One region of the Brevibacillus composti genome, then DNA from elsewhere that is predicted to be linked to it. Evidence: predicted binding sites of a transcription regulator. Region 1 holds the regulator's gene; each other region holds the start of a gene.
What was found. Region 1 encodes LexA, which represses DNA repair genes until DNA is damaged. Its sites were predicted from a motif close to CGAACATATGTTCG; they were not measured.
Positions count from the first base shown of each region.

Region 2: JD108_RS00160 (WYL domain-containing protein) is a predicted target of LexA. The motif match lies at 4,137-4,150, and genes of this name have one in related genera.
Region 3: dinB (DNA polymerase IV) is a predicted target of LexA. The motif match lies at 2,580-2,593, and genes of this name have one in related genera.
Region 4: JD108_RS09265 (DNA polymerase IV) is a predicted target of LexA. The motif match lies at 3,611-3,624, and genes of this name have one in related genera.

Region 1 is NZ_CP066308.1:2,026,171-2,033,866, reverse strand. It holds gene ltaE (low-specificity L-threonine aldolase) at 1-338, opposite strand, end outside; gene JD108_RS10505 (iron-sulfur cluster assembly accessory protein) at 453-755, shown strand; gene JD108_RS10500 (HelD family protein) at 841-3,105, opposite strand; gene crcB (fluoride efflux transporter CrcB) at 3,155-3,523, opposite strand; gene JD108_RS10490 (DUF896 domain-containing protein) at 3,614-3,817, opposite strand; gene yneA (cell division suppressor protein YneA) at 3,930-4,286, opposite strand; gene lexA (transcriptional repressor LexA) at 4,444-5,067, shown strand; gene JD108_RS10475 (DUF456 domain-containing protein) at 5,135-5,623, opposite strand; gene JD108_RS10470 (DUF4269 domain-containing protein) at 5,776-6,384, shown strand; gene JD108_RS10465 (DUF2500 domain-containing protein) at 6,926-7,297, shown strand; gene ltrA (group II intron reverse transcriptase/maturase) at 7,422-7,696, opposite strand, start outside.
Region 2 is NZ_CP066308.1:33,727-41,422, reverse strand. It holds partial or broken gene JD108_RS22200 (DUF7916 family protein) at 1-316, shown strand, start outside; gene JD108_RS22195 (hypothetical protein) at 419-598, opposite strand; gene JD108_RS00195 (helix-turn-helix domain-containing protein) at 664-885, opposite strand; gene JD108_RS00190 (helix-turn-helix domain-containing protein) at 1,053-1,412, shown strand; gene JD108_RS00185 (winged helix-turn-helix transcriptional regulator) at 1,484-1,816, opposite strand; gene JD108_RS00180 (DoxX family membrane protein) at 1,957-2,112, shown strand; gene JD108_RS00175 (hypothetical protein) at 2,246-2,398, shown strand; gene pdaA (delta-lactam-biosynthetic de-N-acetylase) at 2,537-3,301, shown strand; gene JD108_RS00165 (L,D-transpeptidase) at 3,534-3,896, shown strand; gene JD108_RS00160 (WYL domain-containing protein) at 3,901-4,119, opposite strand; gene JD108_RS00155 (helix-turn-helix domain-containing protein) at 4,435-5,685, opposite strand; gene JD108_RS00150 (hypothetical protein) at 5,863-6,240, shown strand; tRNA gene JD108_RS00145 (tRNA-Arg) at 6,356-6,432, opposite strand; gene aceA (isocitrate lyase) at 6,550-7,696, opposite strand, start outside.
Region 3 is NZ_CP066308.1:2,856,369-2,864,064, forward strand. It holds gene yqeH (ribosome biogenesis GTPase YqeH) at 1-172, opposite strand, end outside; gene JD108_RS14545 (YqeG family HAD IIIA-type phosphatase) at 154-678, opposite strand; gene JD108_RS14550 (hypothetical protein) at 805-975, opposite strand; gene JD108_RS14555 (hypothetical protein) at 1,033-1,200, opposite strand; gene JD108_RS14560 (hypothetical protein) at 1,271-1,489, opposite strand; gene dinB (DNA polymerase IV) at 1,490-2,566, opposite strand; gene JD108_RS14570 (peroxiredoxin) at 2,683-3,123, opposite strand; gene JD108_RS14575 (gamma-glutamyl-gamma-aminobutyrate hydrolase family protein) at 3,267-4,001, opposite strand; gene JD108_RS14580 (peptide ABC transporter substrate-binding protein) at 4,017-5,657, opposite strand; gene JD108_RS14585 (serine hydrolase) at 5,759-6,574, shown strand; gene JD108_RS14590 (ECF transporter S component) at 6,656-7,201, opposite strand; gene JD108_RS14595 (phytoene desaturase family protein) at 7,348-7,696, opposite strand, start outside.
Region 4 is NZ_CP066308.1:1,781,274-1,788,969, forward strand. It holds gene recG (ATP-dependent DNA helicase RecG) at 1-1,618, shown strand, start outside; gene JD108_RS09260 (hypothetical protein) at 1,881-3,464, shown strand; gene JD108_RS09265 (DNA polymerase IV) at 3,683-4,924, shown strand; gene JD108_RS09270 (YhjD family protein) at 4,921-5,367, shown strand; gene JD108_RS09275 (aKG-HExxH-type peptide beta-hydroxylase) at 5,433-6,455, opposite strand; gene JD108_RS09280 (hypothetical protein) at 6,698-6,973, opposite strand; gene JD108_RS09285 (MFS transporter) at 7,097-7,696, shown strand, end outside.

The DNA.
Region 1 (7,696 bases):
GGGGTAATGACGCCACGCTCGCCATTGATGGTTCTCGTCTGAACTCCCGCCAGCGCTGCAACCGCCCCGCCCTCGGAGTAAAAGATATGGGAATCCGCTTCCATAATCACCTCATCGCCATTGACGCAATGGGTGAGCACGGCCAGCTGGTTGCCCTGCGTACCGCTGGTAACGAACAGCGCAGCCTCCTTTCCCAATATCTCGGCGGCCAACTTTTCCAAGCGATTTACTGTCGGGTCTTCCCCGTATACATCGTCACCGACTTCGGCTTCGAGCATGGCACGCTTCATCTCTTCCGTGGGCTTGGTTACGGTATCACTTCTGAAATCGATCGGCATATGTTCCCTCTCCTCTCTCGCTTGGAATATTGTAACACTTTCTTGCGTTGCATCAAGATTTACCGGTTTGCTAATATGAAGAGGTACGATACCAATGACAAGGGAGACTGACTGATGAAGGTAAAAATTACCCGAAACGCCGCCAAGCAGCTTAGCACTGTGCTGGAACAGGAAGCAGACAAGGAACTGAAGCTCCGCGCCTACATAACCCATGCTCACGGCGATCACGCCCATTACGGCCTGGCACTGGACAAGCCGACTGAGGACGATGTCGTCATCGCCACGGATAAAGAGATTGATGTGATTTTGAAAAAAGACGAACCGTTGCTGGACGGCATCGTCATTGATTACCTCTATACCCCGCAGGAAGGCTATGTCATCACCAACCCTTCCAAGGGAAATCACGGCGATCATTAATGTCTCCCTGGCCCCCGCTCGCATACAAAGCAAGCGGGGGTTTTGCATGTTCATGCAAGCAAAATAAAAAGCCGATGCCTGCTCCTTACTTCGACAGCTCACTCTGCTTGTAGAGCGCGGGCGGAATTGCAGCGATGAGCGGACTCATCCGGCTCGCGCGATGCAGCAAGACGAGCCGATGCACCGGCCTCGTCATCACCACGTACAAGAGCTTGGTATCCCATTCCGTCTCCTCGTACTCCTCGCTGTCCAAGACGATCACGACGTCAAACTGCAAGCCTTTTGTCAAATAGGCCGGCATCACGACGATACCGCCGGGGAACTGTGCATCCTTTACGCCCAGCAGCTGGATGCCTTCGATGTGAGAGCGCAATGCTTTGTACGCTTTTTTGCTGGCCTCCCCATTTTTGGCGACCAATGCGATAGATTGGAAGCCTTCGCTTCGATATGCCTCCACGCGCTGTGCCAGATATTCCACCGGCAGTCCATTCCCGTCCCAGGAGATTCGTTCGGGGACTTCTCCATGTCTTAGGACCGGCTTTGCCATCACGGTTTCCGGCAAGCGGATTTTGCGCAGGACCTCGTTTGCGCAGCGCATGATCTCGATGGTAGAGCGATAGCTCTGGGAGAGGGTGTAATAGACCCCTTTCGGCTGTACAAATACGCCATCCAGCAGCTCCTCCCAGGATTGCAGCCCCCTGTAAGCATGGATTCCCTGCGCAATATCGCCCACGACGGTAAGTGAATCCCTCTTGGTGACGAGGCGGATGACGGCCAGTTCCATCGCGCTCAGGTCCTGTGCTTCATCGACCACGCTGTGATCGAAGTAATCCTCCTGCTCCAGCCCTTCGATTAAATGGCGAAGATACAGCAGAGGAGCGACATCCTCCGGCTCGATCCGCTCGGCGGCAAAAATCTCCGCGCTCGACGAAGAAATATCCTGGATCACTTCCGCTGTCATTTCCTCATGTCCAGCTCCACCTGCCAGCTGCATCAGCAATGAGAGATCGGTCAAGAGTTCCTGATAGGCTTCAAAGGCCGTCAGTTCCGGGAAAATGCCAAAATAGCTGTCGAGCAGCTGGTCAATCATTTTTTCAAAGCGAGCGAGACCCTGTTTGTCGAGATCGATCTTCTGATCCCGCAGGTGGGAAAACAGCTGCTTGTTCACTTCCTGCTTCACATGCTTCCGTACCGCTTCCAAGCGCCGCCGGTAAGGAAGATGGGCATAGGTGCGGGCAAACAGCTCCCGGATCTCCTCTCCCGGAATCGCAAAGACATGGTTCGTCCGCTTATAGACAAAGCTCAGTTTTTTATAGGCAATTCTCGTCTCCGCCACATGGAGCAGATACTGGTGCAGCGCTTCGCGGAAGGCCAAGGATCCCTTGAAGCGAAGCCTGCGAAGGGCGATTTGCCTCTCCCGCTCGCTGTGGCCGTCTTCAAAAAAGAGGTGCAGCGGCTTGTGCGGGTCCATGATACGCCAGCCTTTGGGCAGAAGCGCTTTCACCAGTTTGGCGGCCCAATCGAGAAAAGTTGACTGCTGGACGTCCTCTACGCCCAATTCGGGCAATACGTCGGAGATATAGGTGAGGAACAAGCGGTTCGGGGCGAAGACCATAAATTTCTTTGACAGCATGGTGTCCTGATCGTTGTAGATCAGATAGGAGAGGCGATGAAGTGCGATCGTTGTCTTTCCGCTTCCAGCGACGCCTTGGACCACCACGGGACGGTCCTTGTCCGCCCGAATGATGTCGTTTTGCTCGGACTGGATGGTAGCGACGATATCTTTCAGTCTGCTGTCATTGGTTTCGTTCAGATTGGCCGCCAAAAATTCGTCGATGTAGCCTTCTTCCAAAAATTCGTCGGGATGGCCTACCTCGCGTTGAATGCTCTCTTTGAGCGCCCCATCGTAAATTCCGGTGATTTTGCCGTTTTGCATGGAAAAGTTGCGTTTCAACCGCACTTCTCCGCGCACGATGTCCCGGCCGTTGCGGAAATAGGCGTCCTTGCTCTCGCCGCTGTAGTAGAGACTGGCAATCGGGGCCCGCCAGTCGACGACGATGGAATCAAAGGTGTCCTGGCGAACGATCCCCCTCTTGCCTATGTAAACACGGTCCATTTCATAGGTCTCGTCCTTCAGAAAATCGACACGCCCAAAATACGGCTTCTCCAGGCCCTGGTCCTCCAGATAGCGTAGCTCTTTTGTCTTCTTGTAGTTGACGACTTGCTTGACGTAGTCGTCGGTGACCTCTTTTACATCCCTGCGCAGGGCATCGATTTCCTTTTGGATGATCATCCGTGTCTCATCCAAGCGCTTTTGCTCGTAATCGTAATCAGGATGACGGATCGTCATCTGCATCCCCCCTTCTCCGCTTCCTTATGGATTGCCATACCTGTCCGGTTTACCATACCTGTCTGCCCAGCCAGATCCCGGCCGCGCAAGCCAAAAGCCCGAGCATGATGCTGGCGCCTGCGTAGAGGAGTCCACGCACGAGCAAGCCCTCTCCGACAAAGCCGACAACCTCCAAAGAAAAGGTTGAAAACGTCGTAAATCCGCCCAACAGTCCGGTCGTGAGCAAGAGATATACATCCGCCGGGAGCAGACCTTTTTCTTTCCCCCATACATAAAAAAGCCCGATTGCAAAGGAACCAAGCACATTGGCTGCCCACGTCCCGGCGGGCCAGCCAGGCTGGTTGAGCGCCTGACCTATTCCATAGCGGAGTGCCGAGCCCACTGCCCCGCCGATTGCCACTGCCATCCATGCCATCATGCCGCAGCTCCCCCTTCCTTTCTCCATATGGAACAAAAAGACACCCAAGCAAAAGCATGGATGTCGTGTTTTTATGTGAATGCGGCTCTCTTAGTGTTTGGGTTTGCCGTTGTTCTCCTCTAGGTCTTCAACATAACGAATCGAATCCAGATTGGAGCACAGCGACAGTTTCACGGCATCAATATATTTCTGACGCAGCACTTTTTGCTCCTGCTTCTCTTCATCCGTCAATCCGGTTTCACGGGATTTTTTGGCCAGTTCATTGATCCGTTTGATTTCTGTGTCTGATACCAAAGCCGATTCCCCTCGCTTTCAATGAATGCCGTTTTATTATACCATAACGCGGATGGGAAGCAAGGAGGCGGCGGAAAGCCACAGCCGTCGCAGCAGGCGGCCAAAGCCCGAGTCAGGGCTGAAGCGGAATCTCGATGGTCTGTCCCGGATGAATGATCGCCCCGTCCAGCTTGTTCCACTTCTGAATTTGATAGACCAGATCGCGCACGTCTTTGGTGGAGTCACCCTGGTATGCGACCGCAATCGTCCACAGACTGTCTCCCGGCTGGACAGTCACCTCCACGACAGGCTGCACCTCTTGTACCGCATGTTGATCATTTTCCTCTGACGCAAACACTAGTTCGGTCAATGTATAAAAAAAGAGAGTGAAGGCAGCGAAGAACAGAATGGCTTGTCCTCGCGTAATTCCCCAGCGTACTTTTCGGACCGGCTGTTTCGCAAATCGATTCGTCATCGTTCTTGTGCTCATAATTTCATCCCCCTGCAAACGTACGTTCTATCATCTTGTTCTCATCATAATGCGAACATTTGTTCATGTCAAGAAAAAAGTCGAACTTATGTTTGTCGAACGCAAGATCCCATGGTATAATATAGAAAACATGTTCGAGAAAATAGAGGTGTGGTCTATGTCCAAACTATCAAATAGACAGCAAGCCATTATCGATTTCATTCGCAAAGAAGTGCGGGACAAGGGTTATCCCCCTTCCGTTCGCGAGATTGGCGAAGCTGTCGGACTTGCTTCCAGTTCTACTGTGCACGGTCATCTTGCCCGGCTGGAGAAAAAGGGATTGATTCGCCGAGATCCTACCAAGCCGCGTGCGATTGAGCTGTTGCGAGAAGAAGAGCGGTTCCAGGATGACTTTGACGTCTCCGTCGTTCGCGTGCCGGTGATCGGTAAAGTTACCGCCGGCCAGCCCATTACGGCCGTGGAGCAGGTCGAGGAATACTTCCCCCTCCCGGACAGCATCGTAACATCGGACAAGGTGTACATGCTCCGCGTCTCCGGCGACAGCATGATCGAAGCCGGCATCCTCGACGGGGATTACGTCATCGTCCGCCAGCAAAGCGTGGCCAATAACGGAGACATCGTCGTCGCCATGACAGAGGAAGACGAAGCGACCGTGAAGCGATTCTTCAAAGAGAAACATCACTTCCGCCTGCAGCCGGAAAACTCAACGATGGAACCGATTATTCTGGATTCGGTGACCATTCTGGGGAAAGTGATTGGTGTCTACCGTCTCATTCATTAAGAAAAGGAACGAAAAAAGGCGTCCGAGTGCATGCTCGTGACGCCTTTTTATGCGATTGGACACTGACTTAGAACGCGGCGATAAAAAACCAGATGATCATGACAACCTGCAAGACCACCTTGACCACGGCGCTCCCGAGAAAACCGACGAGCGATCCCACTCCGGCCTTCACCGCTCGCTCCAATGGCTGCTTCTGGAGCAGCAGCTCGACCAGGACGACGAGGACGAATGGCATGATCAGCATGCCAAACGGCGGAAACACAAAGATGCCGAGAAAGATCCCCAGAGCCGCGGCCCATGAAGACGCCTTCGAGCCCCCGTACCTCTTGACAAAATACATATTCGTCAACAAATCGGCGCCGTACAGCAGAATGCTTAATACCGCCATGCCCCACCAAAAGGAAGCCGGCAATCCGGAGCCCGGGTCTGCGACAAAGAAGTGGTACAGCAGAAATCCGCCCCACAGCAAAAGCGTGTCAGGCAGTACAGGCAAAAAGATTCCCGCGATACTGAGCACAAAGAGAATGATGATGACCAACCACAGCAAAATATCCATTCCGTTGACACTCCCTTCTGTATAGGGTATACGATAAGGGACAACTTTTGTTTCTCTCTTGGCAGGAACTTTTCTATCAGTATTGCCCTGTGCGCCCTCTCCATAGCAGCGGAGCCGCACATTACGACGATAAAGAAAGGGGCCAGCTCGCGATGTATCCGATCTTTCCGCGACTCGAAGGCGATTTTCTCGATCCCCTCTATCTGAAAACGGGTACGCCCCGACAGCAGGACGCCTGGCAGGCGATTGACAGCCTCGGCATTTTCCACACGCTGCGAGAGTTTCAGCCGGTACTGGCCGGGACGATCCCTCTGGCGATCGATCTGGCGGAAAGCGATTTGGACGTGGTTTGTTATGCCGAGGATCTGGACCGGTTTGACCAAGCGATCTGCCTCCATTACGGCGATTTGGATGGGTTCGAGCACGGCCGCACGCTTGTCAGAAGCGTTCCGACCAGCATTGCTTCTTATTGGTACCGCGGTTTCTGCTTTGAGTGTTTTGCCCAGCCCATCCCGGCGACCCGCCAACAGGCCTATCGCCATCTGATCATCGAAGCCAGGCTGCTCCGGTTGGCCGGCCCCTCCGCCGCCCGGGAGATTCATCGGCTCAAGCAAGCGGGCTGGAAGACCGAACCGGCTTTTGCCCACTACTTCGGCATCTCGGGGAGAGACCCTTATCAGGCTTTGCTGGAGCTGGAGGCCTGCACGGATGCGGAATTGCTGGAGTTGATCCGGAATCGGAGCGGACAGCGCAACGATTAAGATGGGCCAAAGACATAATCGGCTGCGCAGTGGACGATCAATCGGCAACTCCATGGGCAAACCATCAGCTACGCAGATGGACCATCCAACAAAATAAAAAAGAGGGTAGGAGTCTCCCCCTTCCCCCATCCTCCTGCCTGTATCCGGCGGCCCCGTTTTCTCCCATCAGCGCGTGGACTTCGCCTTGTTTGATCTGGATGGATACGCCTTTCAGCGCCTTCACGCCTGAAAACGCTTTACAAATGTTGTTCATTTGCAGAATGCAGGGCTGATCCAACATGCATGCAGCTCCCTTCATCGAGGATAGTTCCGATTATAAGTTGCCGAATGATTGAAGGACATGGACATATTTCGGAAAATTCGATGAATTATTTCGGCTTTCGGTCTTTTCCGGACAGCAAAAAACCCCGGTATCAACGGAATCGGGGGGAATCTCGTGGCTTCTATATGCGGGCTGGCCTGGCTCGCTCCCGCATATTGAAACGAGACCCAGGCTGTAACCGTATTATTACTATCAGCAACATTCGAGGTGATTCGATTTATGATTAATGTCGGCTATGACCCCTTTCATGTTGGTCCGCCCTGGTGGTTTTTGGTGATCGCTGGACTGATTCTCACGATGATCTTGATTGCCATCATAAAGGGTATAGCGAATTGGATGAAAAACAACGCTTCTCCCATCCTCTCCGTTCCCGCAAAGGTGATCGCCAAACGAACAAGAACAAGCGGGGGTTCCGGGAATTCGAGCGTCTCTACGCACTATTACCTCACTTTTCAATTGGAAAACGGCGAGAGACAGGAGTTTCATGTTTCAGGCAGAGAATACGGACTCCTGATTGAAAACGACACGGGCGTATTGACTTACCAGGGAACCCGGTATAAAAAATTCGAGAGAAAGCCCGACATGACTTAGGCTGTGTCAGTAACATGCGCTCTCCTCAATCCCCCGGCGCGCATGTGTTCCATCGAGTAGGAGGGGGTGACTAACCCCCGTCCTCTCACACCACCGTACGTACCGTCCGGTATACGGCGGTTCATCAAGCTTGACGAAGTTTGAAATATCGCTGTACCAAACTCAACAGCCCTTGTTGTTGCCAGTAGGCGACGCCAAGGGCTTTGTGCATATGCGGAGTTTTCGTTGTCCGCCATGCCCCCTTGCGGGTGTTTGCAATTTCCAGTGCTTTATTATGGGAGAGACCTAGCGAACGAAGTTCGCGATATCGCGTTCGAACTCGTTTCCATTGCGTCCACAGACAGAGCCGGAGCCTTCGGCGAATCCATTCCTCTATTCGCAACAGGTGCTTTTTCGCCT
Region 2 (7,696 bases), 2.0 Mb from region 1:
GCCGACATCATCCTGCTCCCTTCTCCCGGCACCATTCCGGGCATCACCGTAGAATCGGCAAGCGCCATGATCAGCCAAGTACATGCCCGGGGTGCTTTGGCCTTGCTGGCGACGGGGACCAGCCAGGAAGGAGCCGACGAAGCGACGATCAGACAGATCGCCCTGAACAGCAAAATGGCGGGTGCCGACCTGCACCACATCGGAGATGCGGGGTACAGCGGCATCGCCGTCCCGGAAAATATCATGCACTATTCCATTGCCCATTCGCGGCAGGCGCCACACATACGTACGGATGGCTTCATCCGCGATGCGTTAGGACGTGGAGAATCCACGATGCCAAAAAGCGGTCCTTCCCGGGGAGTTCCTGGGGAGAACCGCTTCTTTCATGAGGGCGGAGGAACAGCCTCCCGTCCATTCTTCAGCGAACAGAGGCGGGAACGATCTGCTCTTTTTCCTCCACCTGCTTCTCAAAGCGCTCCAGCCGACGAAGAAATTCATCGCAAGCCGCTTCACTTTTGGGGGCCATCATATCTAGTTCGTAAGCTATGGTTCTCTTCCAGATGTCTAGTTGTCTCCGGTTGGCTTCGTAAACATTCACCTCTTTCCACCCCTCGCGACATCATGGCTTCCTGTTTCATTGCGACTTCATATGGCGTGATTTTGTCAAAATAGCAAAAAAGAAAGGCAGAGGAACAAATCACGGAGCTGGCAGTTCAGTTTTTTCGCCAGCACCGGAAGATGATTGGCTTTGAAGTCATACTCACCTTTTTCGTACTTGAGGTAGGTGGAGGCATTTTTAAACCCGAGAGAAACAGCCATCTCCTTTAACGTTATCCCGCTTTCCATCCTCCTCTGGGCAATGAATTGCAAATCGACTTTCTCCAACGGCGAACCCCCTTTATTTTCCAAATTAGCAAATCCCTAATTATCCATATCTTACCTTTTCAGAAACAGCAAAGTCAAGTCCATGATTGCCAAATCGTCAAAGATCTGTTTTCCATAATGGAAAATTGATAGAATATATGGCATATATGGAAAGGTTGTGTACGTAGATGTCAATCGTCGGTCAACGGATGAAATACCTGCGGGAAAAATACAAATGGTCCCAAATCCAATTGGCCGAAAAGCTGGGGATTCACAATACCGTTCTGTCCCGGATTGAATCAGGGGAAAAAAAGAGCGTGGATCACCACCTGCTCTCGAAAGCAGCCGATGTGTTTGAAGTCACGACTGATTATTTGCTGGGGAAGACCAACAACCCCGCTCCTTCCTGGAAAAAAAACGTGACTGTCTCCGAGGAGCAGGCCCCCTATTTTGATCTGGAAGGATTGACGGACGCGGAGATTGAAGAGGTAAAGAAGCATATTGAATACCTCAAGTGGAAAGCGATGCAGCCGCGAAAGACAAAATAAACATCCGAATCAGAATTGTTCAATCATAGAGGAACCAAAAAGGTGCTGGATTTTATCGTCCAGCACCTTTTTTATGTCGATGTATGATCATCCAGCTCCATCCAGGTCTGCGACCACTGCTCAATTCCCAAAAGGACCGGCTTCAGCGCAAGCCCCTTGTCAGTGAGCGAATACTCTACGCGGATCGGTGCGGAATCGGTATAGACGTGCCTGTGCACCAAACCTTCTTTTTCCAAATCCTTCAAACGCTCGGACAAAAGCCTTCCGCTGATGGGAAGCGCCTCTTCAATGGCACAGAAACGCTGTGGCCCGGACAGCAGCTGGTGCAGTATCAAACCCGTCCAGCGCTTCCCCAACAGCTGCATGCCTTTTTCAAACTTTGGGCAGAGAGAGGACTGCTTCATCGTCATCACCTCGATTCTCTTTCCAGTATACCGCTCTTTTCATATTCCATCAAAGGATTGACGACACTTCATAACTATTGTATACCTACTAACTATAAGTAACTATATTACTTATAATAAATTACTAGGAGGATTTTACGATGGAAAACCGACTGGATCAACGCACCGCATGGGGATTGCTGCTCGTGCGCGTGGTTGTTGGCCTCTCTTTTATCTTGCACGGGCTGTCCAAATTTCAGATGGGACTGGATCAGGTTGCCGTTTGGTGCAAGCAACACCCTGCGTGCCTTGCATGATAGACCGCGACCGAATGTTCCGCCGCCCGGAGCATTCGGTTTTTTTGTTCGGATGACCGGGCCGTTTTCAAGATCTGGGCATGTTCTATGCCCTGCCGACACATCATAAGTAACGATGGGGAGGTGAGTTTTCATGACAGACCACGATGATCGCAGCCAACTGATCTACCAGCCTGAAACCAGAGTCCCTGTCGGTTCGATCGACAAGCGGAGAGTGACCGCCCAAAAATCAGATGAAAAGTACCCGATCCCGCGCGCTCACCCTGTCCCGTGGCAAGAGGATTGACTCCGGTCTACATACAAGGCTGTGCCCGAGGCACTTCTCACCTCATGGGCTTTTCCGCCAAAACGAAAACGCGCACCATACCAACTCGCGAAGGAGGGCTGAATATTGAAACGCCTCTCACGGCTTTCTCTGCTTTCTCTGTTCGTTCTCGTCTTGTCTCTGTTCACTGTACAAGCATTCGCTTATCAGGAGGTCCCGTATCATTTTGGTTTTAAAAAGAGCAAAGGCGGAAAGCTTCCGTCGATCGACCAGGAAGGCTTCAAAGGCATCGTGGATAAGCACGGCGCCATCTTCCTCGGGGATACCTCCAAAAAAGAGCTGTTCCTCACGTTTGACAACGGCTATGAAAACGGCTTTACCCCACGGATCCTGGACACATTGAAGGAAAAGAAGGTGCCCGCAGTCTTTTTTGTAACCGGCCATTACGTCAAAGATCAGCCGGAATTGCTGAAACGGATGACCGCCGAAGGGCATCTGATCGGCAACCATTCCTGGAGTCACCCGGATATGACCAAAGTGCCCAATGCGCGGATCAAAGAAGAGCTGGACAAGGTAAAAGAAGCCGTCTCCCAGATTACCGGGCAAAAGGAGATGCAGTTCTTGCGCCCACCCCGCGGGATATTCAGCGAGCGGACGCTGGCTGTCAGCAAAGAGCTAGGGTATACCAATGTGTTTTGGTCGATCGCCTATAAGGACTGGGATACCAAAGTGCAACGAGGCGGAAAGTACGCATACGACAACGTTATCGCCCAGCTCCACCCGGGAGCCGTGATTTTGCTGCATGCGGTCTCCAAAGACAATGCGGACGCGCTCGGCCAGATTATTGACGAAGCGAGAAGACAAGGGTATGAATTCAAAAGCCTGGATCAGCTTCGGGCGACCCCGCCGCTGGCTGTTCCGTAGGGAGTCCGTGATTCGTGGGGCCTACAGTCCCGACTCCTCGGTTGTTCGGCCCCCCGTGGTATGAGTCTTGGCTCCGCTGTACCTGTTGAATAAAAAACCTGCCGGATGATTGATCCCGGCAGGTTTTTTGCGTGAGCGGCGGCAACGGAGTAGACCCGCGCATACGATGAAGGAGCCGTACTCCTCTTCTCGATAGGAGAGCAGCTAGGTCCTCAGAAGGGAGGTGGTTCCCATCCCGTCTTACCGCATTCGCATCTCGATCAACAGGCGGCGCCTCGACCTTTACGACGGCAATCGCCTGGTGCGATCTTTTCCGGTCGGCCTCGGCAAACTGGCGACCTCCACGCCGCGCGGCGATTTTACAATTATCAATAAGGTTCCCTATCCCAATTCCTATCCCGGAGGGCCCCTGTCGGTGTTCGGCACCTTTTGGCTGGGACTGAGCAAGCCCCATTACGGCATTCACGGTACGAACAATCCGGCCTCGATCGGCCGCTACGTCTCGCGCGGGTGTGTCCGGATGTACAACCGGGACGTAGAAACTTTGGCTAGGCTGGTTCCGATCGGGACACCTGTACAGATTCGTCAGAATTAAAAGGCTAACCGCTCATCCTGTCACGCCCGGCTGGAAAAACAGCGAGGATATTGTCGATATGGAAAACGCGCGGAGCCCTACGAGTCAGGCAATAAGCCTTGATTCTAGGGCCTTCGATTGCTTGCAGCCGGAGCGGACGCTTGCTGATTTTGCCGTATCTGTCCTGATAGATCACTTCGACGATCTGCCCGGCAGACAGGTATTTTTTGAGTTGGTTGAGCATAGTGGCACCCCCGAACAGGAACGTTTGTTCTTATTATATGCGAACAAAAGGGGAACATGCAAATGTAAGGTGCAGGCAACTCGGGGGCCACAATCGCAGGGGGGTTTTGTCCAAAAAAAAACCGCGTTACGACGCGGTCTCCCAGTACGCTGACCAGGAAGGGAGGGCTTTTTACCAATCCGGCTCTGCCGTAGTCGTGAAGTTTCCATTTCCGTTGGTGGTTGTCTGGGCGTCCAATACCGAAGGTGCGAACAATAAAGTAAAAGCAAGGACCATAAGCAACTTTCTCATGGGATTACCTCCTTTTTCCTTTATTTACCTACTATAGCATATGTTCCCTATCTTTTCTATATTTTCGTAATAATCGTTTTTGCTTTTGGCGTGATTTTCTTTGAGGAATAACCCCACGCATTCGATCATTCTTTCCAGATCTCCGATTTGCCGATAGTACGTAATGCTCGCAAGCAAACTATCGAGCCCCTTTTGAATCTCCCCGATGGCTAATAGACAAATCCCCTTTCGTTTGTAGTACCTGGCCGCCTGCTTAATCCGATAGGGGTGCATCAGTATGTCTTGGGAAAGCAGTTCGCTCTCTGAATCGATGAGGGTTCTGATTTCATCATTTCGCTGCACCTCCAGGCATGCCTCCAGCAGATCGCTGACGACCGTGATCCGCCCCTCCTGTCCGGCTTCCTGCAGGCACTCTTTGTACAGGGCGATGGCTTCATCGTGCTGGCCTTTTTTGGTGAGCAGAAGCGCCCGCAAGTGTTTCTTTCGAAAATCAGCGTATTTGCTCTCTTCGTACATATCTAGGAAAATGCCGGCCATGATCAGATCGCCCAAGCGCAAATAGGAGTTGACGATGGATATCAGGGCGGACGCTCTCTGCTTATTGTCGCTTTGATCCTCGCGTATGCCTTTGCCACAAAACTCGATGCTTTCGCCGTAATGCTCCAGAATATAGGCATGCACACCCATCCGGTAATAATAGTCGACCCGCTCGGTCGGCTGCAAAAATTCGATATAGGGAGATAATTCCTTACCTCGCCGGTATGTATCTTCGAAATGGGTGAAGTCGTCCCGCTCCAGTATGTAGCGTTCATAGATGCATTTGCCCAGGTAATAGGGCACTCCGTTTTTCCGCGTATAGTCAATCAATACTTGGTACAACATGAGTTTTGCGTAGCGATCAGGGATTTCTTTTGTCACTTGGAGAAGGTAGTCCAGAGCAAGGTAGGCGTCTATTTTTGGCGTTTCCAGCAGCTTTCCGGCCGCCTTTTGCATCAGCGTTGGATGATTGAGGATGATGGATTCTTCCAGCAGCAGTTTAATCGTTGTGGGTCTTTCTGTCGCGTCCAGGTAGATTCCGATGACTTCGCTATAAGGAATATGGAGGGTATGGGCAACCTTTTTCCATAGGTCGAAGCTAGGTTGTTTTGTCTCGCCGGTCTCGATGCGAGAAAGCGATGTTTTGTTGATGCCTGTCCGCTCTGCCAGCTCTGACAATGATAGATTCTCCCGTTGCCGGTAGGTGAGAATCAGTTCCCCTATCCCTTCAATTGTCATAGTGGAAGCCTCCTCAGAAAAAATTTATCATTTTTATTTTTTTTAATAATAGCACACGAGTTGATATTTGGTAATAGTTACCTTTCAATCTATTGATAAAAATGTAAGGATATGTATTTTTAAAACTCCTTTATAATCATTCCATAAACTGTTAAAGTCGTATTGAGGTGTGTTTATGTGAGAAAATCTATAATCTATTTGTCATTTTCCATTGTCTTATTATTTGGATTCATACTGACTTGGACCTACTTACTCTCGGATGATACCCCGCAGGTTGGAGAAACAGGATATTACGTCATTGATGGGTATATTGATACGTCAGTGTATCAACATGGCACAGCATGGTCACCTGAGCGCACCTCTTCTGAGGAGATCGCTTATGGACTGCGTGAGGGATATCTTTACAAAGTAAAAAAAAATACCCCTATTAAAGTGTTGTCATCTAGTGGTTACGATACTGCGACAGGGCAAAAAGTCTTATACATTGGAACATTAGATGGCCAAGTCGAAGGGGAAGTCTATGCCGATTATATCAAGAAGACAAAAGCGAAATAACGAAAAAATTTCCCTTACTATTCATGGCCGTTAATTCCATTTCACAGGTTTATACGTTATACGGTGGGAGAAGTAGTTCAAATAGAAAAAACCGCGCATCTACGCGGTTTTCCGATGGCGTCCCCGAGAGGATTCGAACCTCCGACCTACAGTTTAGGAAACTGACGCTCTATCCTGCTGAGCTACGGGGACAACGTTCAATTCTGTTCTCCACTCTTCATTATAGGGCGATTTTGCGCTTTTTGCAAATGAAGAACCAGGGAGCTCATCCCTGGTTCTTCGTCTTGGTTTTCTCTGTCACTTCTCTTTTTAATTGTGGGCAAACTGCTCCTCTTCCGTAGAACCGGTCAAAGCCGTTGTCGAGGAAGTGCCTCCCGCGATCACCTGGGCGACCTCGTCGAAATACCCGGTGCCCACTTCCCGCTGGTGGCGAGTCGCGGTATAGCCGTATTGTTCGCTGGCAAATTCGGCCTGCTGGAGCTCGGAATAGGCAGCCATTCCGCGGTCGCGGTAGCCGCGCGCCAGCTCGAACATGCTGTAATTCAACGCATGGAAGCCTGCCAGCGTGACGAACTGGAATTTGTAGCCCATCTCTCCCAGCTCGTTCTGGAAGCGTGCGATCTCCTCCTCGCCCAGTTTTTTCTTCCAGTTGAACGAAGGAGAGCAGTTGTACGCCAGCAGTTTGCCGGGATACTGGGCGTGAATGGCCTCGGCAAAACGGCGGGCCTCCTCCAGATTGGGCTCGGAAGTCTCGCACCAGATCAGATCGGCGTACGGGGCATAGCTGAGACCGCGGGCGATTGCCGCATCCAGCCCGCCTTTCATGCGGAAAAAGCCTTCGGGGGTGCGCTCTCCGGTCAGGAAAGGCTTGTCGGTATCGTCGATGTCGCTGGTGATCAGGAAGGCGCCATTGGCGTCGGTCCGGGCCACGATGATCGTCGGCACGCCCATCACATCGGCAGCGAAACGGGCCGCGATCAGGTTGCGGACAGCTGCCTGTGTGGGAATCAGCACTTTGCCGCCCATGTGGCCGCATTTTTTCTCCGAGGCGAGCTGGTCTTCGAAATGGACGCCGGCCGCCCCCGCTTCGATCATGCCCTTCATCAGTTCAAAGACATTGAGCGGTCCGCCAAAGCCCGCCTCGGCATCCGCCACGATCGGCGCAAACCAGTACGTATCGCCTGTGCCCTCCGACTGCTGGATCTGGTCGGCACGCTGCAGCGCCTGGTTGATCCGCTTCACCACATGAGGGACACTGTTAGCCGGGTAGAGGCTTTGGTCGGGATACATCTGGCCGGACAGGTTGGCGTCGGCTGCCACCTGCCATCCGCTGAGGTAGATGGCCTTCAAGCCTGCCTTTACCTGCTGGATCGCCTGATTTCCGGTCAGAGCGCCAAGCGCCTTGACATGATGCTCGGTGTGCAGCAGCTTCCACAGCCGCTCCGCGCCGATGCGG
Region 3 (7,696 bases), 830 kb from region 1:
GAGCGACTTCGTTATAGTGCCGGATGCGGAAGCAGCGTTGGCAGATCACCGTTTCCCGTTGCAGGGCGGACGCCGGCGCATAGCCCGGCCGCTTCGCATCTTCGGTCTGGATCGCGATGCCGCATCCCGCGCAGGCACCTTCAAACCGCTCTGTTACTCCTGTGTTTTCCACGTAATCATTCCTTTCTTGCGCATCCAGTACAGAGCCAAGCGCTCCAATCTGCGGTTGAAGCGGGTCCAAAAGCCGTCTGTCTGGGTAACGGGCACTACCAGGATCGTATGAAAGCCCAGGCGGTTGCCCCCGAGCACATCGGTAAACAACTGATCCCCGACGACGACCGTCTCTTCAATCGACACATTCATATCGGCAACCGCTTGCAAAAACGCCCGGTTGCCCGGTTTCCTGGCAGCAGAGATAAACCGGACTCCCAGCGGCGTACAAAATTTGTCGACTCGGTCCCGGTTATTATTGGATACGACCGTCACCTGGATGCCTTCTTTATGTAACTGTTTCAGCCAGCTTTCCACTTCGGGGGTGGCATAAGGCCTGTCCCACTCGACCAAGGTGTTGTCCAGGTCGGTAATCACCGCCTTGATCTTCTTCTCTCGCAAAAAATGTATGTCAATATGATGGATGGACTCCACGTACTGATCTGGCATCAGCTTTTCTAGAAACACGGGACACCTCCAGAAACAACTTACAAGAACCGTGATTTCGGCACTTACTATACCATATTCAGCCATGGCCTTGCAAAAGAAAAAGAGGGGGGATGAAGCCCCCTCCCCTTCTGCAGATGGTTGGCCTTATGCCAGGTTGTTACGACGTTTTTTGGCCAGGATGGTGACATCTGCCTGATTGGCAGCCAGCGCATTCCCTGTACGGGAATTGGCTGTCGCGGCTTGTTGGATCTTCACGACGATCACCGTGTTTTTGCCCACCCTGTACTTGTAGGTTCGGACGTTGTTTTGCTGCATGGAATCAGCACCTCCCTCGGGAATGGATGTACCAGCTCGCCTTCCCTGTCCGCATCCTTAGACTGCATTGGTTCCGTTAGCCCGGATTTTGATAATGCTGGCATCGGCCTGATTGAAAGCTGCTGCGTTGCCAAATACGGAACTGGCTGTCGCGGTCTGTTTGATCACGATCGTCTTTTTCCCTTTTTTGGGCCAACCGACATAGTTGCTTGCGCTTCTTTTCATCTGGCGTACCTCCCTTCTTGCAAAGGATGGTACATCTTATTACAAACAGACTGAACCCGAAGCCACATTTCTACCGCATCAACCGCATATTTTTAGAGAAGATAGGATCTGTCTCCTTTTCCATCAATCGCCGCACCTGCTCTTTTGGCTCCCAGCAATGAAATTGATAGGATGGCTTCGTTTCATAGCGAAGCCTGGAGCAGCGATAGATGACCCCTTTCTCCCTCTTTTCGACGCGAAAATGGATGCAAGTGGCACAGCAATGATAGGTTTTTCCCCGAGATTCCATCTACTGATCCTCCTGTCTCTCTCCATAGAAAGGCGATTGCCAGGAAAAAAGAGAGAGCTGTTCGTATCTCTCTCCCTCGGCGGGCGCGAAGTTGGAAAAGCCGACGCCGACCAGCCGCACGCCCGAACTGTAGTCAAAAGCATCCAGCAATTCCTCCAACAGCTCGCCCCAGGGCACGCCGTATTCGTTCTTGCGCTGCTTGCTGCGCATCGTAAAGTCGGCATACTTGATTTTCAGCGTGATCGTCTGGGGAATGACGCCTTCCTCGCGGATATCCTGCTCCACCTCCTGCAGCAAGGAGAAAGCGATCGGCGCGACGGCTTCCCGCTGGTACAGGTCATAGGGCAGCGTCGTCTCTCTGCTCGATGATTTGGGCGAACGCTCTGTCACGATCTCCCGGTCGTCCTCGCCGCGTGCCCGATCATACAGGGCATGACCCATTTTCCCCAGCATCTGCACGGCTTCCTCCAGCGAGAGGCGCCAAAAGTCCTCGACGGTATAGATCTCTTTTTTGGAGAGGAGCTCCTGTGTTTTTTTGCCGACCCCGTGCAGCGTGCCGACGGGCAGTGTGCGCAGAATCTCCATCGCCTGCTCGGGGCGGATGACGACAAAAGCATCCGGCTTCTTCAAATCGCTGGCGATTTTCGCCAGGGACATGTTATAGGAAAGACCCACGCTGCAGGTCAGCCCGGTTTCTTTGCGGACCCGCCGTTTGATCTCCTTTGCCACCGGGACGGCATTCTCGTAATCGGACAGATCCAGGTAGGCTTCATCCAGGCCGACGGTTTGATAGCGATCGGTATAGGCGGAAAAGACGCGGCGGATTTCCTTTGATTTTTCTACGTACCGGTCAAATCGGGGCGGCAGAAAGATCCCCTGGGGACATTTCTTTTTGGCGAGAGCGACGGGCATGGCAGAGCGCACGCCGAATTTTCTCGCTTCGTAGCTGCAGGTGGAGACGACTCCGCGATTGCTGCTGCCGCCGACGATGACCGGCAGTCCCCGGTATTCCGGTCTGTCCAGCTGCTCGACACTGGCGTAAAAGGCATCGATATCTACATGGAGGATTTTTTTCATCGAAAACGACCACCAAACATACATTCTCCTTTTTTCATTATGACGGGTTCCCCCGTCGGATGCAAGGCGGCAGGTTCGGTCCTCCCCGGCCATTTCCATGATGTCTCTGCTCGCGGTTATCCGTTTTTTTGCAAAGCGGCAAGCAGCTCGGATACGGGCGGATTCCCTTTTCGGGCGTAGATGATCTCCCCGTTTCGCCCGATGATGTAGACGATCCGCTGCTGGGCGAAAAAGCCGAGAATTTTGCCCACATCGTAGGCTTTTCTGATCGCTTCGTGCTCGTCTGCGATCAAGGGAAACTCGTAGCCGAATTTGCCTGAAAAGGCATGATGGCTCGTAAGGCCGGCCGGATTCACCCCCAGCACACAAGCCCCCTTGGCCGCAAGCTCGCGGTAATTCTCCTGGATGGCGCAGAGCTGTTTGGTGCAGATCGGGGTATCATCGCCCGGATAGAAGATCAAGACGACTTGTTTCTGGCCGATCAGCTCCTGCAGATCGATCCGCCCCTTGGTGCTATCCGCTATAAACAGCGGTGCTTTTGTACCGACGGTCAGCATGGTGGCCAACACCTCCTGTTGCCTCCAGTATACCTGATGGAAGCGAGAAAACGATGGCTTCGCCCGGCTTTTTGCGAAGCCTGCCGACAAAAAAAAAGACTGCTCCTCCCAAGAGAAGCAGTCCTCCGTCATCGTTTTTCACATTACCGCGCGGAATGCTTTGCCTGCCGGCATTTATTCACGAACATCTCCGCTATTTTCAGCATGTTGTCGTCATGCGCCCACATCCGCTCCGGATGCCACTGCAAGCCGATGTGCAGCCCGTCGAGGCTCTCTATGGCCTCGATCACCCCGTCAGCAGCGATTCCGGTAGCCCGGTAGCCAGGGGCCACGTCCTTGACAGCCTGGTGATGGGAGGTGTTGACGAGAATTTCGGTTTTGCCCAGGGCCTCCGCGACGACCCCCGGCTGCAGCATGACCTTGTGCGCTCCGTACTGGCGCGAGCCTTTTTGCGCATGCTGGAGAGCTCCGGGCACTTGGCTCGGGATATCCTGGATCAGCGTGCCGCCCGCTGCCACATTGAGGATTTGCATGCCGCGGCAGATACCCAGGATGGGCTTTTTCAGCTCCATCGCCAGCTTGATTACCTCCAACTCCGCCAGATCCCTCTCGTACTCCACTTCCCCCAGACCCTGAAGCGGCTCCTCGCCGTACAGATGCGGCGCCGGATCGTCCCCGCCGGTCAGAATCAAGCCGTCCAGTCTTTCGACCATCTCGCGAAACGGGGCGTCTTTTACCGTCAAAAGCGGCAAAATATATGGAACACCGCCAGTGCGGGCCACGCCGTCCACATAACCGGAACCGACATAGAAAAACTGGTCCAGGGTGTTGCCCGGAAAGTACATCTTGGTGCTTGCTACGCCAATAATCGGACGCACGTCAGTCACTCCCTGCTAATTCTTTTCGTTGGATGCATACTTGAAGTCGATAAAGCCGAGCGCGTCAATCACGACATCCTTGACGCTGTCCTGCTTCACCCAGGTGTAGGTGAAGTAGTAGATCGGCAGGGCAGGCATCTCATCCATGATGATGGCGTCTGCCTTCTTGAGGATTTCTTTCCGCTTGGCGACATCTCCTTCTTTGGAGGATTGTGCCAAAAGGTCGAGGAATTCCTGGTTCTCCCATTTGGACGTGTTCAGACCGCCTTTGAACACCTCGAGGAAGTTGATCGGGTCGTTAAAGTCGCCGATCCAGCTGGCGCGGCCAATCTCGAAATTCCCCGCCTTCATCTGCTCGCGATGTACTTTGTTCTCTTTGTTCACCAGCTTCACTTCGATGCCGAACGCCTTTCTCCACTGATCCTGAATGACGGTGGCGACACGCTGGTTCACTTCCGTCGTATTGTAGGCGATGGTCAGCTCAGGCAGTTTGGTGATGCCCAGCTCTTTCATGCCGAGCGCAAGCAGTTCTTTTGCCTTTTCGACATCATTGTCCTTGTAATAGCCGTCCGGATTGAGCGCCATGGTCGGCGGCAGGATGCCAAAAGCCGGCGTGCTCTTGAACGGAACGACGCTGTCGGCAATTTCCTGACGGTTGACCGCGTAGGCAAAGGCCTGACGGATATGCTTGTTGGTAAACGGCGGCTTGGTCGTATTGAAGATGTACCAGTACGTGCCCGCCGTCGCTTTTGATTGCATTTTGCCCGAATCTTTCAAGGAATCCAGCGCGTCGAGCGGCAGATCGCCCAGCGGAGATCCCGCCCAGTCCAGATCGCCCTTTTCAAACATGGCCAGCTCGGTATTGGCGTCTTCGATCATGTTGACGATCAGCTTGGAGAGCTTCACCCGGTCTTTATCCCAATAGGTATCGCTTTTCTCCAGCTCCATCCCCGATTTGTGCTCCCACTTTTTGAGCACAAACGGACCGTTGCCGACGTAGGTCTCCGGGCTGTTTGCCCAGTCTTTGTTGGCTTCCACCACTTTTTTGTTCACCGGGAAGTAGGTGACCGTAGAGACCAGCTCCGGGAAGAAGGGAGCCGGATTTTCCAGCGTTACCACCAGCGTCTTGTCGTCAGTCGCCTTCACCCCGACGTCGTCAGCCGTTGCCTTGTTGGCATTATATGCTTCACCGTTCTTGAGGAAGTACAGCTGATAAGCATAGCCGGAGGCCGTCTCCGGGTTCAGCACGCGCTTCCAGGCATATTCGAAATCATGCGCCGTGACCGGGTCGCCATTCGACCATTTGGTGTCGCGAAGGTGGAAGGTGTAGGTCAAACCGTCAGCGGATACTTCGTATGTTTCCGCAACCGACTCCTTGATCGTGCCGTCTACATCTAGTCGCAGGAGGCCGTCAAAAGCGGCGCGAGCGATCGACATGGATGGAATATCCTCGGCAAGACCCGGATCGAGCGTGCTCGGATCACCTGTATTCAGGTTGATTCTCATCTCTTGACTGGAAGCCTGTTCCTGCGGTGCGGCCGGTGCTTCCGCCGGTTTTTGCTCCGTTGGCTGGTTGGCTTGCTGCCCTCCGCAGCCAGCCAGGGACAGGCTGCCGAGCAAGACGAAACAGAGCGACAGTTTGTGAAGCGCTTTCATAAAAACCCCCCTCTTGAAACTTTTTTTCTTGATTCTTGGATGCATGATTAAATAATATTATCTTGGGAAAATTTTGTCTACTGAAATCCATGCGGAATGGAGTGAGCCATTTGCTCGCATCTTTGAAAGAATCGATAGAGGCATTGCTGGCGAAAAGCGGCGGACAATGGGGCGTGTACCTGGAGGACCTGACGACCAGGGAAGTGTTGGAAATCAATGCTGATCAGCGTTTTTTTGCGGCCAGTCTGATCAAGGTGCCGATCATGACGGCCGTGTTTGCCGAGGCCTACGCGGGGAAATTCTCGCTGGAGGAGCGCATCCCCCTGCGGCATGAGGATCAGGTCGGCGGATCCGGAATCTTGCAGCATATGACCCCCGGCACGGAGTGGAGCGTCTACGACCTGGCCACACTGATGATTATCCAGAGCGACAACACGGCGACGAACCTCCTCATCGAATTGGTCGGAACCGACGCGATCCGGACGGTGATGGAAAAGACGGGCATGAGCAACAGCCAGTTCTACAATAAACTGATGATCGTCCCCGCCGATTTGGAGGGATACAACGAAGTGACCGCCGCCGATATGGGCAGCCATCTCCGCGCTCTGGCCAGCGGCAGCATCATTTCCTACAACAGCTGCCTCCAGATGATGGGGATCCTCAAAAAGCAGCAGCATCGCGACCGCATCCCGTACCTGCTGCCCGACCCGGACGGCGATTTGATCGGCATGCTGCCCAAATGGGAGCTGGCGAACAAGACAGGTACGGTCACCCGGACGGCGCATGACACCGGGATCTTGTACGTAGCCGATCGGGCCGTGACTATTTGCCTCCTGTCGAGAGAGCTGGAGATCGTGACAGCCAATGAGGCGATGGCGCAAATCGGAAAGATGGTCTACGAGCGGTACGCCAAATAAGCACGCACATAAGCAGCAGTATGTTCGCAGTGGTATCGGTATGAACATAAAAAAGCCTGTCCGGCGAGACAGGCTTTTCGATCATTCCCTTTCAACGGCTTCTTTCTGCCGTTTTGCAATCAAGGCCACGATCGGAATCCCCGTGCTGACAATCCAAAAGCAGTTGACCACCGCCGGGATGATGGCCCAACCCATGAGGGTTACGCCCGGCGTTCCGCTGATCAGATCGACCACGGCTGCCATCACGAGCCCCAGCAGGTTGCCTGCGATCCCCCAGATTGCCAGCCAGACGTAATGGATCGGGGCTACCTGACCCCTGCCCAGATCAAATCCGTCATGACAGGAAATAAACCCGGAAAAAAGGCCGATCACGCCATTTGCCAAAATCCAGATCCACCAAACTTGACCGGATAGGAGATCGCTTAGAAACGTACCGGCCAAACCGATCAAAAAGCCGGAAAACGGACCAAAATACGCACCGAATACCGTCAGGATAACGACGGCTGGGCGCAAGCTGCTGTCACCCACCGGTATGTAATCCGTTATGTAGTTGAAAAGACCGTACCAGAGAATTCCCAAACCGATCAATACTGCTTTTTTGTTCCTTGACAGACGAGTGGGTGGCATGTCCACGTTGACAGCTCCTTTTCTCAGGCTACGGACATTTTCAACATAGCATCCTCCGCTCCATGTGTCAAAATGGTTTTTCGGCGTAAACAGGCGCTTTCCCGCTGAGCGGAAAAGCGCCTTTGTTCTCTCCGATGTCCCGATATTTATTTGCTCAGAACCAGCTTGCTCACTTCGTATGCGCTGGAGAAGGAGAGCTCGGACAATTGGCCTTGTCCCTCGCACCAGTCTCCTGCGAAGAAGAGATTGCGGTAATCCGGCAGGCTGATCGGCATCGGCCCCTGGTTCATCGTCCATTTGATTTCCTGAACGATCGCCCGCGTGGAAACCCGCGGCACCACCAGCTGTTCCCGCCAACCGGCAAAGTGCTTGTCATACAGCTGTTCGATTTCTTCTTTGCGCTTGTCGATCATCTCCTTGTCGCCTACTTCGGACTGACGGAGATAGGCTGTCGCCTGCAGCAGCTGACCGCCTTCCGGCACGCAGCTCTTGTCG
Region 4 (7,696 bases), 240 kb from region 1:
CATCTACCCCTTGGGCGGCGATATGACGCACGCGCTGCTGCGCAAGGCGATCCAGCAGGGGCTGCGCCAGTACGGCGAGCAGATCCCGGAGATTTTGCCGCCCGAGATCGTCAGCCGCTACCGCTTGATGGACCGGCCGGCGGCGATTCGCGCGATCCATTTCCCGCGCGACGCCGAGGAGGGACGCCAGGCTCGCCGGCGGATCATGTTTGAGGAGTTGTTCTTGTTCCAGCTCAAAATGCAGGCGCTGCGCCGGATTGCCCGGGAACAGACGGAGGGCGTCGCCCTGCCGATCCCGATGGAAGAGGTGCGGACCTTTGTGCGGGGGCTGCCGTTTCCGCTGACAGACGCGCAAAAGCGGGTGATCAAGGAGATTCTCACGGATATGCGCGCGCCGTATGCGATGAACCGGCTGCTGCAAGGGGATGTCGGCTCGGGGAAAACGGTCGTGGCCGCGATCGCGCTGTACGCCGCCGTGAAGGCCGGATACCAGGGGGCCCTGATGGTGCCGACCGAAATTTTGGCCGAGCAGCATGTCCAATCGCTGACGGCATTGCTCGCTCCGCACGGCATCCAGGTGTCGCTCTTGTCCGGCTCGCTGACCGCCAAGCGGCGCCGGGAAGTGATCGGGGAGCTGCAGATGGGGCTCACCGATGTGGTCGTCGGGACGCATGCCCTGATCCAGGAGGATGTGTTTTTCTCCCGGCTGGGTTTGGTCATCACGGACGAGCAGCATCGCTTCGGCGTGGAGCAGCGGCGGATTTTGCGCAGCAAGGGACTCGCTCCCGATGTGCTGTTCATGACCGCTACGCCGATCCCGCGGACGCTGGCGATTACCGCCTTTGGCGACATGGATGTCTCCACGATTGACCAGATGCCGGCGGGACGCAAGCCGATCGAGACGACCTGGAAAAAGCACGAGCAGTTTCATCAGGTGCTGGAGCATATGCGCACCGAGCTGCGAAAGGGCAGGCAAGCGTACGTGATCTGCCCCCTGATCGAAGAATCGGAAAAGCTCGATGTGCAAAACGCGATCGACGTCCACGCCCAGCTCATGCAGGTCTTTCCGGAATACGGGGTGGGCCTCATGCACGGACGGCTGCCGGCCAAGGAAAAGGATGCGGTGATGCAGGCCTTTCTCTCCGGCGAATACGCCGTGCTGGTTTCGACCACCGTGGTCGAGGTCGGGGTAAACGTCCCCAATGCCACTTTCATGGTCGTCTACGATGCGGAGCGGTTCGGGCTGGCCCAGCTGCACCAGCTGCGGGGACGGGTGGGCCGCGGCTCCGAGCAGTCGTACTGCGTGCTGATCGCCGATCCCAAGACGGAGATCGGCAAAGAGCGGATGCGCGTCATGTGCGAGACGACGGACGGTTTTGAATTGTCCCGCCGCGATTTGGAGCTGCGCGGCCCCGGCGACTTTTTCGGAACCAAGCAGAGCGGACTTCCAGAATTTAAGGTGGCGGACTTGATGAGCGATTTCAAGGCATTGGAGGTAGCCCGCCAAGAGACAGCCGAACTGGTGGAAAAGGATGAATTTTGGACGGACGCAGCTTATCTCCGGCTGAGGCAGTACCTGAAGCGGGAGGGCATTTTGGACGGTCTCGTATTTGACTGAGCCGTATTCGACTGTCAGCCTGCTGTTGCCGAACCGGCCCGGGAGCGGCGCTTTGTCCCGCGGTGCCGGGCCGATCGCGAGGAGAGCCCTTTTCGAGTGATTGCACTCGAAAAGGGCTTTTTTTGTTGGATCCATGGAGCATGGGGCTTCGCAAACGCTTGGCAAGGCCAGGTTCTTCCCCCGGCAAAGGAAGCTGTAACGAATAGCAAGTCCCCGCCGTCTTACAGGAAAATACAGTGCTTTGAAAAAAGGAGCGTCAGCGATGATACGATTGATGCGTTCACAGGCCGCCGTGTGTGTTCTCCTGGGGGCGCTGCTTGTGACAGGATGCAATACCTCTATCGGCATGCAGCCTCCCGCTGGGGATGGCGGTCAAGAGGCCGAGCCGGGACAGGGCGGCAAAGCGACTGCCGGAGAAACGGCCGCCGGCGAATCCCCTGCGCACTCCCCTGGCGAGAGCGCTGTCGGAGAGTGGCGGACGCAGGAGGTTCCCTATGATTACGGGGCGATGAAAGACGATGTGGTCATCCGGCTGGATGAGGAGCCGCGGCTGGAATCGCCGATCCGGACAGCAGTGGGAGTCGGAGCGCAGACCTATACGCTGTTTTTCCGGGAGGCGATGGATCGCAGCAGCGTAGAGAAAGCCCTCAAGGAGCAGGCGGACGATGAAACTTCCCTCTACTGGTATGTCGAACCGCAGCTGGATTTCCGCTGGTTCCACGACAGGCAGCTGCAGGTGCGGGCGACGCCGCCGGGGAAGGCGAAGTCAGAAGAAGGCGTCATGGAGTATCGGCTGAACGTAAAAGGTGCCCGCACGCTTTCGGGAAAGGTGCTCGCGGAGCCGCCGGAGTTTTTGGCTGTGGTCTTGCCGCCCAGCCAAATCTGGCGGGTCTCCCTCGACGGCAAGCAGCGGGAGCAATTGACGAGGTTTTCCGTCGAGAATTGGGGAGACATTTTCCTGGATCCCGACCAGCGCTATGTACTGCTGAAGCGTTTTACCGAGTACTGTGAATGCGACGCTCGTCATCCGCGCTTGTACGCCATCTACGACACGGAGCAGGAGAGCATCACGCACTACCCGGTGGAGCTGATGACCACCTACAGGGGAGAAGGCCGTTTTTATGCGGATCGGCGCGGCTTCTTTTTCTCTGAACCGGAGGAAGGCGTCACCGTACCGGACCGGGAAAAAGCCGTCCGGGTAGAGGTGAATGGCTTCGTCCACGGCGCCGACTTCAGCCGCGACCGGAGCAAGCTGATCATGGCGGTGGGAGCCGAGGAGCAAAAGGAGAATTACGATCTCGTGATCCACGACCTGGAGAGCGGCGAACAGAAGCGCATCGCCGGCGGAGTGAAAGGCTATGTCATCACGAGTGATCTGGACAATGTAGTCCTGCCCGTATCCTTTCAGGACAACGGCCAGCAGGTGACGATCCGGATGAGAAAAGGCGCAGACAGCATGGAAGAGCTGAATCATCGCTATGACTGGAAGACAGGGGCGCTCACCCCGTGGACAGCGCCAGTCCCGAGCGACGCCTGGTCCGGCTACATCGAATCGGATGACGGCCTTTATCAGATGTATTGGAATGGCGGCATTTACAAGGGATCGACGCGAGTGACGGATCTTTCCGGCCATGGGGTATGGCTCCCAGGCAGCCATACGTATGTGTATCCCGAATACAGGGGCAACGGCCAGGGGGGGTCCGTCATCGATATCGTCGCTTTTGACGCGGATCAGAACAAGTCCGAGATCCTGATCACCGATCTGCCCGTGGGGCTAAGCTTGATGGGTGGGAGCAAGGACGGCAAATGGCTCTATCTGCGGAGTCACAATCTTAAACAACAGTGATGAAGAAGCCACTTCTCCGATTCGGAGAGTGGCTTCGTTTGTGTCTGTCTTCTGGTTGTGGCCGTACCGTTGCTGCTCTTGCCTTTTTAAATAGGGCCAAGTCCCTACAATTTCCAGCCCAATTTTTCATCTCCTGGGTATAAAAGCGAACATCTGTTTGCTATAATAAAAACAGAATATAAAAACGAACATTTGTTCCTACTCAGGAGATGGTTCTGATGTCCCATGAAAACGGACGGATTATTTTTCTTGCTGACATGCAGAGCTTTTACGCCAGTATCGAAAAAGCGGCTCATCCGGAGCTCGAGGGCAAGCCGGTCGTGGTGGCGGGCGACCCGGAGCGGAGAAGCGGGGTGGTACTGGCTGCCTGTCCGATCGCCAAGTCCTACGGCGTGACCACCGCCGAAGCGCTGTGGCAGGCGGAGCAAAAATGCCGCCATCTGGTGGTGGTTCGTCCCCGGATGGAGACCTACATGCGGATTGCGGTGCAAATCACGCGGATTCTCGAGTCGTTTACCGATCTGGTGGAGCCGTATTCGATTGACGAACAGTTTCTCGACGTGACGGGAAGTGTCCGGCTGTTTGGAGATCCGTGGAAGATCGCGGAGGAAATCCGCCGGCGCATTCGGCTGGAGACGGGCATCACCTCCCGGATCGGGATTGGCGAAAACAAGGTGCTGGCCAAAATGGCCTGCGACAATTTCGCCAAGAAGCAGGAGCCGGGCATCTTCTGGCTGAAGCGGGAGGAGCTGGCGGATACGCTGTGGAAGCTGCCGATCGAGAAGCTGTTTGGCGTGGGCTCGCGGATGAAGCGTCATTTTCACCGCATGGGCGTCTACCAGATCGGGCAGCTCGCCCAGCTCTCCCCCGCGGTGCTGACCAAGCGCTGGGGGGTAAACGGCGAGGTGCTGTGGCGGACGGCCCACGGTCTGGACGATTCCCCCGTGTCGCTGCGCACCCATGAGACCCAAAAAGGAATTGGCCATCACATGACGCTGCCGCGCGACTACCATACGGAGGCGGATATCAAGGTGGTGCTGCTGGAGCTGTGCGAGGAGGTATGCCGCCGGGCACGGAGCAAGGAGATGATGGGGCATGTGGTCTCCGTCGGCTGCCGGGGCGCTGATTTTGACATCCCGACGGGCTTTGGCCGCCAGCTGAAGCTGCCGGAGCCGACCCATGACGCCATGACCCTGTACGAAGCGGTCTGCCGCCTGTTCGACCGGCATTGGGAGGGTACTCCGGTGCGCAGCGTCGGGGTCAATCTGGAGCAGCTGGTTCCCGACAACATGGTGCAGCTCAATCTCTTTACCGATACCCACAAACAGCGCTCGCTCGCCCGCGCGGTAGATGATATTCGCAGCCGCTATGGCCCGGATGCCATTCTGCGGGCGGTGTCCACCCTGAGAGCAGGGCAGGCGCGGGAGCGGGCGAGAAAGATCGGAGGGCACTATAAATGACGGCTGGCCACCCGCACGATTGCGAAGGCGAACAAGAGCTGCTCCGGCTGTACGTGCTCTTCGGCCTGTTGTTCCGGGTGGCGATGGTGGATGGCGGCCGGGTGCAGACCGTTCCGCTGAAACTCTCCTACCAGTGGTTTTTTGAAGAGATTTCCTGCTGGGCCGAGAGGGAGCATCATCGGCTGCGCCGCAAGCTGCAGGAGCAGGGATGCCGCTGTCTGACCGCCACCCGTCAGGATGGCTTTTATGTGGTCCAGTACCGGCATCGCGGGTATGTAAAGGAAGCCGTCTATTCCATCGAAGTCCTCCGGGCCCAGTGTCAGGAGCTGGCCCGCTCGTGGATGGCGATGCAGGATGCGGCGCCCCAGAGAGGAGCCCAGAAGACAGGTGACAAGGTGTTACCGGAAGATACATCATCTTGCTTACTGCAAACCCATCAATGAATAGCATTGGCATAACAAGAAAGGGAGCAAATCTAAGTGGAATTTGCCCCCTTTAAAGTGGTTTGTCAGAATATGGGTTCTGGACATGACAAGGATTTAGAGATACTCTCGAAGTTTAAAGTATTAGAAAAATTTATCATGCCTTGAACTGTTAGATTACCCCTTGAAGCAATATATTTTGGATTTTTAGTAACAATTTCAGCTAAAGTGTTACGAAGTGGTTGAAAATGAGCGTTGACTCTTTTCTGGTCATTTAGAAGGTAATAGTAATACATTAAAGCAGTTGACACGCAAGCAGAGTGGTATGCTTTATCAATTGGTCTTTTAATTTTTAAAATGGTAGAGGTGGTTAAAGCTTCTTTCTCGGTCAGATTGGATGTGTCTGGGAAGATAACATGTATCATATCATCAATGAATACGCTATTATGAACAAATTCATGAATGAGATTCTCAGCATAATCAATAACAGTCCAATTAGGTTGTGGATTAAACCAAATTAATCCTATTAAACTTGAAACAGTGCCTCCGCCATAACCTTTTTTGCGACAGAAGCAAATCGTTCCAATTACCTGATTTATTAAGCTGTGGAGGTCAGGATTTAGCATATGGATTAGCTTAAGCGCCTTTTGCATGTTTGATTTAATGACCTCTTGGTCATCTTGATTAAATAGATGTTGATCACCTAATGTATCCTCTTCATCAATCATTCTCTCTGAAATAAGATGTGAAACAAGTGCTTTGCTACCAAAGTCAAGAAGAATACCGTTATTTATATGTGGAATATTGGAACTCTGAAGCCAGTTTACGACGTGAAAAAAGTTATCTTTTACGGTGCTTAGTGGATCACCATAAACATCTGCAATAAGTTTAATGTTACACGAAATCTCTTTACTATTGAGAAAATAAAGTTGGTTGTCAACTTCAAAGTTTTGCTGAGGTAAAATAAGCTCGTCTAGCGGTATAGATAGATATGATTCGTTAGTTGCAAGAAGTTTTCTGGCGTTAAAATTGTGGTTCAAATGGTTCTTCATAAATCTAAGCATGTTCAGTTCAACTCTGTCTATTTTGGTGAAAACTCCCATCATCATTCCCCCAAAAGTATTTTTACAGTCTGATCTTATGTTAAAATTTGGGTAAATATGCATTTTGTTGATTCGGAGTAATATTAATAATACTGCGCTACACAAATAAATTTAGTGAATGGAGGTTTATGTATATGGAAAACGTAAAGGGAGACTCATTGCGTATGGCGATTCACGATCAGTCGGAACCAGTAACGGGCCCACTGCGTATGGCGATTCATGATCAGTCGGAACTAGCAACGGGCCCACTACGTATGGCGATTCACGATCAGTCGGAACCAGTAACGGGTCCACTGCGCATGGCGATTCATGATCAGTCGGAACCAGTAACGGGTCCATTGCGCATGGCGATTCATGATAAGTCGGAACCAGCAATGGGCCCACTGCGCATGGCGATTCATGATCAGTCGGAACCAGTAACGGGTCCACTGCGCATGGCGATTCATGATCAGTCGGAACCAGTAACGGGTCCATTGCGCATGGCGATCCGTAGTAAAAAGAAGTGAGATAATAAATATTCCCAATTGATGATATAACTCCCATAATATAGTATGGGGGTTATTCTTATTTTATAATCCGACATAAAGTGAGGGATTGCTGGTGTGATACATACCAATTCCACTTTACAAAGAAAGGAAGATACGTGTATGAAAAATAAATTCTTTTATTTTTTGTTAATCGGACAATTCTTCTCTTATTTGGCTGATGTTTTTTTTATTGTTGCTTTAATTTCGATTGTGTTTCATTTGACGCATTCAACAGTAGTAGCCGGTTTAGTTCCAATTTTTCGTGTAAGTGCAGGCTTGCTAAGTGGAATGGTGGCACCGCTTATAATTGACCGTTATAATCCATTAGCCGTGCTAAAGTTTTCAAATTTGCTACAGTCAATATTGTTTTTGGTTCTTGCAATTTGTAGTCTCTATCCAATTAAACAAATTGTTGTTATTCCGTTTTTTCTTATACTGACCTTCCTGCTCTCATTTTTTGAAGGGTGGGCGGCTCCAATCAGGAATTCACTTGTTCCTAACTTGGTGGACAAAAATGAGTTACTTAAAGCAAATAGCCTTTTGTCTACCTTAGATCAGAGTGTTCAATTGATGGGGTGGTTTCTTGGAGGTTATCTAGTTGTTTTTGTAGGTGATACAAAACTACTTTGGGTTACATTCATATTTTCTATATTATCCTCAATGCTATTTTTTTCGTTAAAGAATCAAGTAGTGTTTGGCTCTGTAAAACAGAAAGCTGAA